One region of the Dyadobacter sp. HNCC25DJ184 genome, then DNA from elsewhere that is predicted to be linked to it. Evidence: riboswitches for the same ligand, from Rfam matches in the RefSeq annotation. Region 1 holds a riboswitch; the other holds the start of a gene.
What was found. A riboswitch is a leader RNA that binds a small molecule or an ion and turns the genes downstream of it on or off. The one in region 1 is predicted to bind thiamine pyrophosphate.

Region 1 (6,043 bases):
CTTTATTGCCAATGCTATAGGATGCATATACAGAGCTTTGCTCGGCGATCTGGTAGTTAATACCGGCTTTTGGATTAAAAAAAGTATAATGCTGATCAAAATCTAATGGCACCTGATCATTGTCTGCCCCGTAAATTTTGTGTCTCACATCCCGTACCTGAATATCTCCGAACGCATTCAGTTTATCGGTAAACTGGTAATATACCTTAGCATACAGGTTGAAGTCGGTTTTCGTACCATTGTTGAAATAGTAACGATATTCGTTATCGATATTTCCTGCATTTCTTGCCCATACGATTTCTCCATAGTGGTCCCCGTCATATTTATTCCAGCCACCGCCGACGGTCGCTTTCAGCTTTTTAAAGTTGTTGTAATCAAGCGAAAAAGTGGTGCCATAAAAGTAGTTGTCCAGCCATCTTCTGCGTATAATATCGGAGCGAGTCAGCGTATCGCCGCCAATAATTACGTTTGGCAACTTGTAATTACTATACTTATCCTGATCACGATATTGCTCGTAATATCCTAAACCACGTACCAGAAATCCATTCAGATTCAAGGTGATTTTGTCGGTTAACGTATGTGAGGAAACCAGTTGATAATGATCCTGACGATAATTATCAACCTCATTTTTATAGGTATAATAATTATAAGTACGATCGTTGGAATTCAACAGATTTTGCGCATCCCGTTCGTTCAGCGAGTTTCGTTCAATATATGCGTTGATTCCTTCAATATCTCCGCGTACTTTGGCTTCCGGGCTTCCGTTCCATGATTGGTACGTCCTTTCTTTACCGCTAAATACATTCACCCTTACAAAACTTTTCTTGCCAAAATATCCGCCCGACAAATAATAAGAATGCAGGTTGGATGTAGCCCGATCCACAAATCCATCGGACGAAACTCTGGAAAGCCTGGCGTCAAAAGTAAATTTGTCTTTGATCAGACCTGTTCCCAGCTTCAGCGTATTCTTGAAAGTATTGAATGAACCTGCAGAGTTGTTGAGCTCAGCATAGGCTTCCGGCCGGAAAGTATTGGTATTGATATTTACGGTTGCTCCAAACGATCCCGCTCCGTTGGTGGAAGTTCCGACGCCGCGCTGGATTTGAATACTGCCGACAGAAGAAGCAAGATCGGGCATGTTTACCCAATATACACCCTGGCTTTCAGCATCGTTATAGGGAATTCCATTGACAGTCACATTGATACGCGTGGCGTCCGAACCACGGATTCTGATTCCGGTATATCCAACGCCGCCACCTGCATCGCTTGTTGACACGAGCGACGGAGTGAAGTTCAATAGGACAGGTAAATCCTGACCGAGATTTTGTTTGTTCAGAGTTTCCGCGGACACGTTGGTATATGCCATTGCGCTTTTGTCCGTAACGCGAGTCGCGTTGATAATCACTTCATCTGCCTGATATGTGCTTTTAATGAGATCTACATTTACCGGGCCCGATATATCCCGGACGTTCAGCTTAACGGTCTCATAACCAATATAGGAGATCTCGATAGACGGAGTGCTTTCAGCGATATTTTTCAGGGTAAAAGAACCCGAACCGTTGGTGGTGGTGCCACGGATATCGTTTGCTTTAATGGTTGCTCCGGAAAGCGGTTTATTGTCATCAGCATCGTGAACGGTGCCGGTAATTGTTCTTTGCGCCAAAACCGGAAAGGATATGGACAACAAAAGAAGTACTGTTTTCAGATAGGTCGTAACTTTTCGCATAGCGATAAAATTTGTTACGAGAGGCAAGGGGCCACCTATCGGGTTGTAAATTAATAAGTTAAAAAATTAAAACTCGCTTCAACATTTCAAATAAAACATAGGCCTCTGTTTTATTATGATCACGATTGAGCTTCTCTTCCTACGCCGGCATTACCCGGATCAGGTATTATGGGTATGATCTCAGCCCGTTTGGTAGGGCACCCCTTTGAGATTATGGTGCAAATATACGGAGAAAAATGGTTGAAACGATGGAATTATTGAGGGGGCCGTGTCAACACCTTTTGGCGTATTGGCTTAGTCCGAATCTGGAAACTGTATATTGTTTAAATTTTATATCAAATAGATTGAAAGAAGTCTCAATTTTACTATACCCGGATTCTCTCACATTTTCCGTATTTTTACTCTGATATCACGCTCATAGAAAACAGATTCCAATGCCTAGCCATACAGACACGAGCACAGTTAGTGCTGCCCAAAGTTCAATAGATCTCGAGTATCAATATGGTGCGCACAATTATAAACCGATGCCGGTTGTTCTCAAAAAGGGGCTTGGCGTACATGTTTGGGATGTGGAGGGAAAGCAATATCTGGATTTTCTGTCGGCCTATAGTGCAGTGAGTCAGGGACATTGCCATCCGCGTATTGTTGATGCGCTGATCCAACAGGCGCAGCAACTAACGCTTACGTCCAGAGCATTTTTCAACGATCGGCTAGGGGAATGCGAAAAATACATGGCTGAATATTTCGGTTATGATAAAGTATTGATGATGAATTCGGGTGTTGAAGGTGGCGAAACGGCACTGAAACTAACCCGGAAATGGGCATATAAAGTTAAAGGAATTGCTCCGAACCAAGCTAAAACGGTGTATGCTTCGGGGAATTTCTGGGGTCGAACACTGGCTGCTATTTCTTCTTCTACTGATCCTTCCAGTACCGGCGATTACGGGCCATTCTTGCCTGGATATGAAATTATCCCTTACGATGATCTGAATGCACTTGAGGATCTTTTCAAAAAAGATAAAAACATTGCGGGCTTTATGGTAGAGCCTATTCAGGGAGAAGCTGGGGTGGTTGTGCCACAGGCAGGATATTTGCAGGGAGTGCGGAAATTGTGTACAAAATATGATGTTCTTTTTATCGCTGACGAAGTGCAGACAGGAATTGGAAGGACAGGAAAAAGACTGGCTTGTGATTGGGAAGATGTGAAGCCGGATATTCTGGTTTTGGGAAAAGCACTTTCTGGAGGCACCATGCCGGTTTCAGCAGCCCTGGCCAACGATGAAGTGATGTTGACTATCGCCCCGGGAGAACACGGATCAACATATGGGGGAAACCCGCTGGCGTGTGCCGTCACCATAGCCGCCCTGCAAGTTGTGGAAGATGAAGATCTGGCTGGAAATGCTGAATCTATGGGTCTGTTATTTAGAAGAAGAATATCTGAGTTACAAAAACAATGTTCTCTGATTGAGCTCGTTAGGGGTAAGGGACTTTTGAATGCGATTGTAATTAACGACGATGAGGAAAGTGACACTGCGACAAAACTTTGTTATCAAATGATGGATAGAGGATTACTTTGCAAACCAACGCACGGCAATAAAATCCGTTTCGCACCTCCGCTTGTTATCAACGAAGCGCAGCTAAATCAGGCTTGTGATATTATTGAAGAAGTATTTCTTAACTATAAATAATAGAGGGGTGATTTGGAAGTTACCATCTCTATGGGAAAAGGTTGCAGGATTTCATTCATAAGAAAAAAAGCTATTCCTTGCGGCAATTCACTCATTCACACATTCTCTCATTGAATCTATATGAATCTAAAAGGACTTCTCGCGTTTTTGGTAATCGGTTTTATATTTCAAAGCTGTAAGGATAACCCCGTTGAACCAGATCCGGGCTCTGCGACTACCCTTACAACAAACAAGTGGATATATAGCGAAATGTCTTTCTGGTATTACTGGAAAGATGAAATGACCAAAAAACCCGATTATACTCTTAACTCTGAAGACTTCTTCGAATCGCTTCTATACAAATACGATGCAACCTTGCGCCCCGACGGCGACCGTTTTTCGTGGATTCAGGAAAGCGCAGAAGAGCTGACAGCCGGCCTAAGTGGAGAAGAAACCACCACAGGAATGGAATATAAATTGTCCATCTATCCAACAGGCACTAATAATATTGTCGGTGTTGTCATTTATACCTTGCCTGGTTCACCAGCTCAAAAAGCTGGATTCAAAAGAGGTGACGTCTTTACCGGAATCAACGGTCAACAACTGAACAGAAGTAATTATCAAGCGCTGGTCGCAGCAACTGGAACTATATCTTACTCGATGGGAAGTATTGATGCTCAGGGGGTTATTGCTGAAACAAATGTTAAGAAAAGTGTGACTACAGCCGTCGTTCAGGCAGATCCTGTCTTTTATGATACTCTTTTTCAATATGGGGCCAACAAAATTGGATATCTGGTCTATCATCAATTTATTCCTGAACCCTATAAGGCGGACAATCTTCAATATGACAAAGAATTGGAACAGGTCATTGGCTCGTTTAAGGATAATGGAGCAACTTCGGTTGTTCTTGATCTTAGATATAACCCGGGGGGTTACGTAAGTTCCGCTACTACTTTGGGAAGTTTACTCGGTAAAGTGACAGCTGACGATATTTTTTATTACAAAGAGTATAACGATACAGCGACTGTTGCTTTTAAGAAGAAATATGGCGACAGCTACTTCTATGACAAGTTTGACAACAAGAGCCAGAATATAGGATCACAGTTAAAAAATCTGATCATTCTGACCTCAAATCGAACGGCATCTGCCAGCGAATTATTGATAAATGGTTTGAAGCCATTCATGCCTGTGACATTGGTCGGGCTAACAACGGTGGGGAAAAATGTTGGTTCGGTTACTTTATCTAATCCTGACGCAGGTATTAAATATGGACTTCAGCCGATTGTTACCAAGTCATTTAATAGTTTGCGTAAATCGGACTATTCAGTAGGGTTTGTGCCGGATGTTGCTGTTTCTGAAGGAATGGTTTTATATCCCTATGGAGATCCGCGGGATCCGTTACTTGGTGAAGCACTTTTTCGTATTACTGGAACTCACGTCGTTCGAAAGGCAGCGGATGCGAATCTGAAAGTTGTTGGAGGCCAAGAGATTATGTCATCTTTGGATAAGAAAGCGGGGGGAGGAAATATGTTTTTTGATAAATAAATTACACACTTTTAACTGACAAGTAGAATGGGAATTATTTCGTGGATTATTGTTGGCCTCGTCGCAGGCGGTATTGCCAAAGCACTTCATCCGGGAAAAGATCCGGGAGGTTTTTTTGTTACCATTTTAATAGGAATAGCTGGCGCCGTTGTGGGCGGTTGGGTATCATCCCTGTTAGGTTTTGGCAGAGTTGACGGGTTCGATATCGGTAGTCTTTTTATTGCTATTTTAGGAGCGTTGTTGCTGTTATTTCTATATCGAAGATTTGGGCCAAAAGCCTGATTCATTGCAAAATATATGAATAGGGGAGGAGCCAAAAGCTTTTCCCCTGTTTTTTTTAAGGGCTATTTTCATAACTTTCAGGATCAAATTCTAAACCCGCAGTAGCAAATGAAGTTGGTGAATGATATGACGGTCTGGTTTCTGAAGCGACGCTTCGAAAGGATTGAACAGTTTATGAAAAATCCTGTTGAGACCCAGCAACGGATGTTTTTTGAATTGATGGAGACGGCCCGATATACCGAGTGGGGCATGAAGTACAACTATGGCCAGATAAAGTCAATAAAGGAATATCAGGAACGGGTACCCGTTTCTGCCTACGAAGATCTGTATCCTCAAATCGAACGGGTTTTGAAAGGTGAGCCAAACGTACTTTGGCCATCTCAAATTGAATGGTTTTCCAAATCGTCCGGCACTACGAACGCCAGAAGCAAGTTTTTGCCTGTCTCGCCCGAAGCGCTGGAAGAGTGCCACTACGAAGGCGGGAAGGATATGATGACGCTATTAATTCATAACCGGCCTGAAACAAAAGTTTTCGACGGAAAGGGATTGTCGATCGGCGGAACATTACATGCCAATCCTTTTGATGATTATACGCAGGTGGGCGATGTGTCGGCGGTGATTATGCAAAACCTTCCTGCATGGGGCCAGATCATGCGTACACCGCCGCTCGAGGTGGCATTAATGGATCATTGGGAGAGCAAGCTTGAAAAAATGGCCACGATCTGCTCTGAAGAAAATGTAACAAGTATCCTCGGAGTACCGACCTGGACTATTGTTTTGCTGGACCAGATTCTGGAAATGACAGGCAAAAAGAATATGCTGG
Region 2 (6,043 bases), on a different contig from region 1:
CCCGACCGGTAATGGATTATATACCAACAATTTAAGCGATAAATCGACAGTACTATCGGTCATATGGCTAATTCTCCCAATACCCATTTCCACCTTCGGCTTCAAACCCGATACCGGATCGGCATGTTCCCCTTTGTATTTAAAAAATACGATCGTTCCAACGCCTATCAGGACGCAAACGACTATTATTACAATAACGGTTTTGGAGAATTTCATGGTGTTGGTGTCGGTTGAAATGGCGTGTATCTTGATATTTGTCTAATATCAGGCATATCGGCAATAACCATTCCAACTGATCCCTGGATTACTTTTCCTTTGCTTTCAAACTGGCCACTTTTCCAATTTATAAGCACTGTCCCAAAACATATACTCGAGTTTCGAAGCCATTACATACGCTTCCGTCATCTGCAAACGGGTTGATTCAGAGGCTTGCTGAGCAGCACGATCGCAGGTATCTAACGCTTTTTGAACAGATTTCGCAAAGGCTTCACCCGAATAGGTGCTGATCCATTTTTGATATGGATTGGGGGAAGCCTGATTTTTGTAAATAAAATCTCCCACCTTTTTGTAGATCCAAAAGCAGGGCAAAAGAGCCGCAACTGCTACTTCGTAAGATTCGAATGTGCTCGTAGCTAGCAAATAGTGCGTATATGCGAAACAGGACGGCGACATTCCTCCTTTATGATCGATGTGATATTCTGTAAAATAGCTTTCGTGCAGCGCTCTTTCGACGAGTATCGCGTTTTGAGCAAACCCCAGAAAATCGAGGAATTCCTGACTGAAAGACGCATGCGATCCGGTAACTGCCAACGCTTTAGAATATTCCCCGAGATAGAGTGAGTCCTGATAGATATAGTGTTTGAATTTTTCCTCTGGCAAAGTTCCTTTCATCATTTCGGCATTGAACGGATGCGTTTCAATTTTTTGATATACTGGTAGTGCTTCCTTCCAAAGGTGTTCCGTAAATTTCATCTATTTATATTTTAGAGGTAAAAAAGTGATTGAGCGGGCCCGGTCCATGCCCGGTCTTGATATCTTTTCCTGCTTCTATTGCCAAAGACACATATTCCTTAGCCTTTTTTATGGCGTCTTCCAACCCGAAATCCAATGCAACAAAAGAGGCAATGGCCGATGACAGCGTGCAGCCAGTTCCGTGGAGATTATAACTATCGATAAATGCAGTTTCTAAAATCTGACTTGGTTTATCTTTCTGTGCCAAAACATCGTAAAGCTTCTCTCCGACAAGGTGCCCGCCTTTTAATAACACTGCTTTGCAGCCTCTGCGAACCAATTCCTCGGCCGCCATTTGAATTTCTTCTACTGATGTGATTTTTCTGGAGACCAGAATTTCGGCTTCATCAAGATTGGGCGTGATAAGATCTACTTTTGGAAACAATTCCTTCCAAAGCATGCTAACAGTTTCATTCTGAATCAAACGCGAACCACTCGTTGACACCATTACCGGGTCAAAGACTATGAATCTGGGCTTATATTTGTCCAAAATTTTGCCAATGACTTCGGCAACTTTTATGGTATTGACCATTCCGATTTTCACTGCATCGACTTCAATATCTTCAAAAACAGCATCCAGTTGACTTTCCAGAAATTCCGGCGGAACTGGCAATATATCCCTGACGCCCTGGGTATTCTGCGCTGTCAGAGCGGTGATGGCCGTCATGCCATATACCCCGAGTGCGGTCATGGTTTTTAAATCTGCCTGGATTCCAGCGCCACCTCCGCTATCTGATCCGGCGATGGTTAATACAGTTGGATACTTGTTCATGATTTTTGTTGTTTGGTGTTGATGATATTTATTAATTCACTGGATGCTTCATAAGGGCTTTCTGCACTGCAAATTGCTGATATCAAAGCAATTCCGTCCGCGCCATGCGCAAATGCCTCGCCAATATTATCTTTATTCAAGCCGCCGATTACAACCAGCGGGTGATGGCTATTTCTTCGAATCCAGGTCAAACCGTCAAGTTCCCAGGGCTTTTCAACATCGATTTTAGATAACGTCGAAAACAACGGACTGACAGCCAGATAACTAATATCCAACCCCTCAGCCCTCTTCACATCCTCCTGATTTTCAGCAGACAACCCTATAATTTTCCCGGTTGGCAGTAGTTCTTTCAGCAATTCATATGGCATATCGCTCTGGCCAACATGTACTCCTTCTGCATCTACTGCCAGCGCCACGTCAATTCTATCGTTGATAATTAGCGGCACATCATATGGAGCCAGTAATGCCTTCAAGTGAAAAGCCCGCTCGACAAAAGCTCTGGTCCCCAAAGATTTCTCCCGAAGTTGAACCATCGTTACCCCGCCTTTGACAGCCTCCTCCACCACCTCATAAAAGTCCCGCCCTTGGCAAGCCAGCTCGTCCGTTACGAGGTATAGTTTTATTAGATCCCTTATCTCTGCCATATCATTAATCTACTTTTGCCAACCTTGACAAATGTTCTGGCGTGATATTATAAAGTGCGTTCAAAAACTCCATTTGAAAAGTACCTGGTGAGTTGGTCTTCTCCCAGGCAAGTTGGCCAGCGACTCCCATCGTCGCAGCGGCGGAAACGGCCGCTTCAAAAGGATCAGACTGAATCGCCGCGAAGGCTCCCGCCAAAGTGGACGCGGTACACCCCATGCCAGTCACACCTGTCATGAGCGAAACACCGTTGTTTACATATGCAATTTTGTCCTTGAAAACGATCAGGTCAGTAGGGCCGCTAACGCTGACTACGCTTCCGTAATTGTTAGAAAGTTGTAGGGCGGCTTCCAGACTATCATTTACAGCGGCAGAACTATCCACCCCTTTTGTCTGAATGTCCAGACCGGCGAGTGCCATAATTTCAGAAGCATTTCCGCGGATAATAGTGGGTGAAGCCGCGTCGAGCAGTCTTTTCAATACATTGTTACGATATGGAGTCGCCCCCGCACCGACCGGATCAAGAATGATCGGTACGCCAATAGACTTCGCTTTCTTCATCGCTAGAACCATTCCATCCACCCAGTCGGGCGACAAAGTGCCGATGTTCACTACCAGCGCGCCCGCGATCGAAACCATATCTTCCACCTCCTCTATTGCATGTGCCATCACAGGCGATGCGCCAATAGCCAGTAAGGCATTGGCGGTAAAATTCATAACCACGAAATTCGTTATGTTGTGGACCAGAGGCGATTTGGCTCTGAGTGTTTCTAAATTCTTTTCCGGATTGTATTTCATTGCATAACATTTAAACAAAGGTTATGAATGAGCTGAAAGGAGCACTGCACCCTATTCCGTTATGAATACGATATCAGTTTTGAAAAGTGGAATTCGGTAATTACACCGGTTCAACGCTTTTTCCTACGACAGTATAAACTGTTTCAGGTTCAAAGGGTATAAATCTCAGTCCGTTTTTGGACACCCCTAAAGCCATTCTTATCAGCGAAAGTAGTAGTTTAAAATGAAATGTTTTTGTTCTACCCAAATATTTTCAAAGAAGGTATGTTGGAGAAATGACGGTCACGAGTAGATGGCTGCAATCCAAATGTCATTTTCAGGTATTGGAGTTCCTGCTTCTTTAAGGTGCTTTTTGATATCAGCATACTCCATGGCCACAGGCTCAACCGCGTCAAGGATCTGGCAGTCATTAATAAAAGATTGAAATCGTGGCAAGTTGTAATCGACTCTTAAAGAATTCTTTGCTCCGTACAATAATTTTCCACATACAGTTATTGGGAGATAAATCAGATCGAACTGTTTCAACAAATTGACTGTGGAAGCATTAGCGTTAAGAACCTCAATAGCAATATTGGTATCTAAAACGATCTTGGTTAATGCCATTCGTTGTCTATTTTACCAAACTCATCGTTTACTATTTGGGTAATTTCGCGAGCCGATTCGTTATCGATCGCTCCTGCATGAGACAAAACTTTGTCGCTGTTTCGATTTAAGGGCATGTTAGCCTTTAAAAGCTTCAAAAAATCATAAAGCTGAGTTTGTAACCTACTGTTCTCGGAAATTGCAGTTACATCCAATTGAATTTGCTCTTGTATGCTCATAAAAAATGTGTTGCAGTTATCATGAGGAACAAAATTCTCTATAATTCAGGTTCAAAGGGTATAAATCTCAGTCCGTTTTTGGACACCCCTAAGGCCATTCTTATCAGCGAAAGTAGTAGTTTTGATCATATGAAAAAAGAACTGGGAAAACCAAAGTCGGGTGAGGCTCGTAAAATCCTCCTCGCTAGCTTTTCCCGAATATCAACCATAAACCCATTGTTAATGATTAAAGCTGCAATTTTTGATATGGACGGGCTACTGATCGATTCAGAGCCGATATGGGCAGAAGCCGCCAGAGAGGTCATGAGAAAAGTAAATTTCGACGTGACAGATGCAATAAAAAGAGAATCCACAGGTCTTTCCACACAACTATTTCTTGAATATTGTTACAAACTTCAGCCATGGGATGCCGTATACTCATTGGAAGATCTTGAAATTGAAATTCTCGATTATGCACACGAGCATATTCCATTGCGCGTTAGCCTTATGCCCGGCGTCATTGAAGTGCTCGACACTCTGAAAAACAAAGGATTATTGCTTGCTGTCGCCTCCGCCTCTCATATGGATTTGATTGAGAATGTGTTGAGAAAGCTGGACATTCTGCAGTACTTCGATACCTGGCATTCAGGTGTTCTTGAAGAATTCACCAAACCTCACCCTGCAGTATATTTGGCAACAGCGGCTAAACTGGGTGTAAAACCGCAGGAATGCATTGCCTTTGAAGATTCATATGCAGGACTTATGTCGGCACATACAGCAGGGATGTTGACTGTTAGCGTACCGGCTCCCGACGTTTTCGACAATCCAAAGTTCGATATCGCGCATTTTAAGATACCTTCACTTGAAAAGTTTATATTTAGCGAAGTCAATTCCTTTGCCGGGGCATATCCTTAATAATCAGTAAAAACTCTTATACGTTTTAGAAAAACCATGTTTGGACTTCGTCATTTTAGCTTTGTAGTTGCAACAAGGATTTGTATCATCATTCTTTCCTGCTTTTTGCTCTTTTGGCTGTCCGGTCATGAAACCAACCGAACCCTGATCATCATTCTCGGCTTGATTGCTATTTCTATTCAAGGGGTTTTGCTATATCAATATGTTACGAATGTTAACCGGAAACTGATCTATTTTCTGGAATCGGTACGTTATTCTGATTTCACGATCAATTTCCGATCTGATAATAAAATGGGTAAGACTTTTAAAGAATTGAATCAGCAGTTCAATGAGGTCTTACTCGCTTTTCGACAGGCGCGTGCTGAAAAAGAAGCTAACCTTCAGTATCTGAACACGATCGTTCAGCAGATTGGAACTGGTTTGATCACATTCGACGGAAATGGTAAAGTCAATATTATCAACAACGCGGCACTAAGATTGCTGGGATTATATCGTTTACACAATCTGTCGGAACTGCAGGAAAAGCACCCCAAACTCTATGAGCTCCTTTCTGACCAAACTGCCAGCGTCAGAGAATTGTACCGTACTCCATCAGACCACCCACTTGCCCTCCAGGGTACTGCTATTCAGTTGCGGGGTAATTGGGTAAAGATCGTGGCTCTGCAAAACATTGAAACTGAGCTCCAAAGGCAGGAAGTAGAATCCTGGCAAAACCTTACGCGGGTACTCAGGCATGAAATAATGAACTCTATGACGCCAATTGTTTCGCTCGTCGGGACGATGCGGATGATTGTGAATGAGGATATTGAAAAAACCACAACGGATCTGGAAGCTGTTTCCGATTTGAAAGAAGCTTTGCATACGCTCGAAAAAAGGAGTAAAGGAATGATGCAATTTGTGAACGCATACCGCGACTTCACGACTTTGCCCAAACCGATTTTTGCAAATCTTTTGGTAGACGAGATTGTAAGCGAGGTATTGCAACTTTTACAAGCCGACCTCACCTCAGCGGGCATTGTATATCAATTAAACATCAAACCTGAAAACCTTACCATTAAAGCGGATTCAAATCAGATTCAGCAAGTTCTGATCAATCTGATCAAAA

Region 2: linked by a shared signal. The riboswitch ahead of thiM (hydroxyethylthiazole kinase) and the one ahead of AC1XUD_RS07355 (TonB-dependent receptor) in region 1 are both predicted to bind thiamine pyrophosphate.

Annotation. Positions count from the first base shown of each region.
Region 1 is NZ_JBXHAQ010000004.1:86,067-92,109, reverse strand. It holds gene AC1XUD_RS07355 (TonB-dependent receptor) at 1-1,726, opposite strand, end outside; TPP riboswitch at 1,846-1,941, opposite strand; gene rocD (ornithine--oxo-acid transaminase) at 2,161-3,414, shown strand; gene AC1XUD_RS07345 (S41 family peptidase) at 3,535-4,938, shown strand; gene AC1XUD_RS07340 (GlsB/YeaQ/YmgE family stress response membrane protein) at 4,966-5,220, shown strand; gene AC1XUD_RS07335 (GH3 auxin-responsive promoter family protein) at 5,329-6,043, shown strand, end outside.
Region 2 is NZ_JBXHAQ010000006.1:111,460-117,502, forward strand. It holds gene AC1XUD_RS11050 (LEA type 2 family protein) at 1-216, opposite strand, end outside; gene AC1XUD_RS11055 (TenA family protein) at 322-972, opposite strand; gene thiD (bifunctional hydroxymethylpyrimidine kinase/phosphomethylpyrimidine kinase) at 977-1,783, opposite strand; gene thiE (thiamine phosphate synthase) at 1,780-2,427, opposite strand; gene thiM (hydroxyethylthiazole kinase) at 2,432-3,223, opposite strand; TPP riboswitch at 3,327-3,421, opposite strand; gene AC1XUD_RS11075 (PIN domain-containing protein) at 3,506-3,826, opposite strand; gene AC1XUD_RS11080 (hypothetical protein) at 3,817-4,044, opposite strand; gene hxpB (hexitol phosphatase HxpB) at 4,066-4,938, shown strand; gene AC1XUD_RS11090 (sensor histidine kinase) at 4,975-6,043, shown strand, end outside.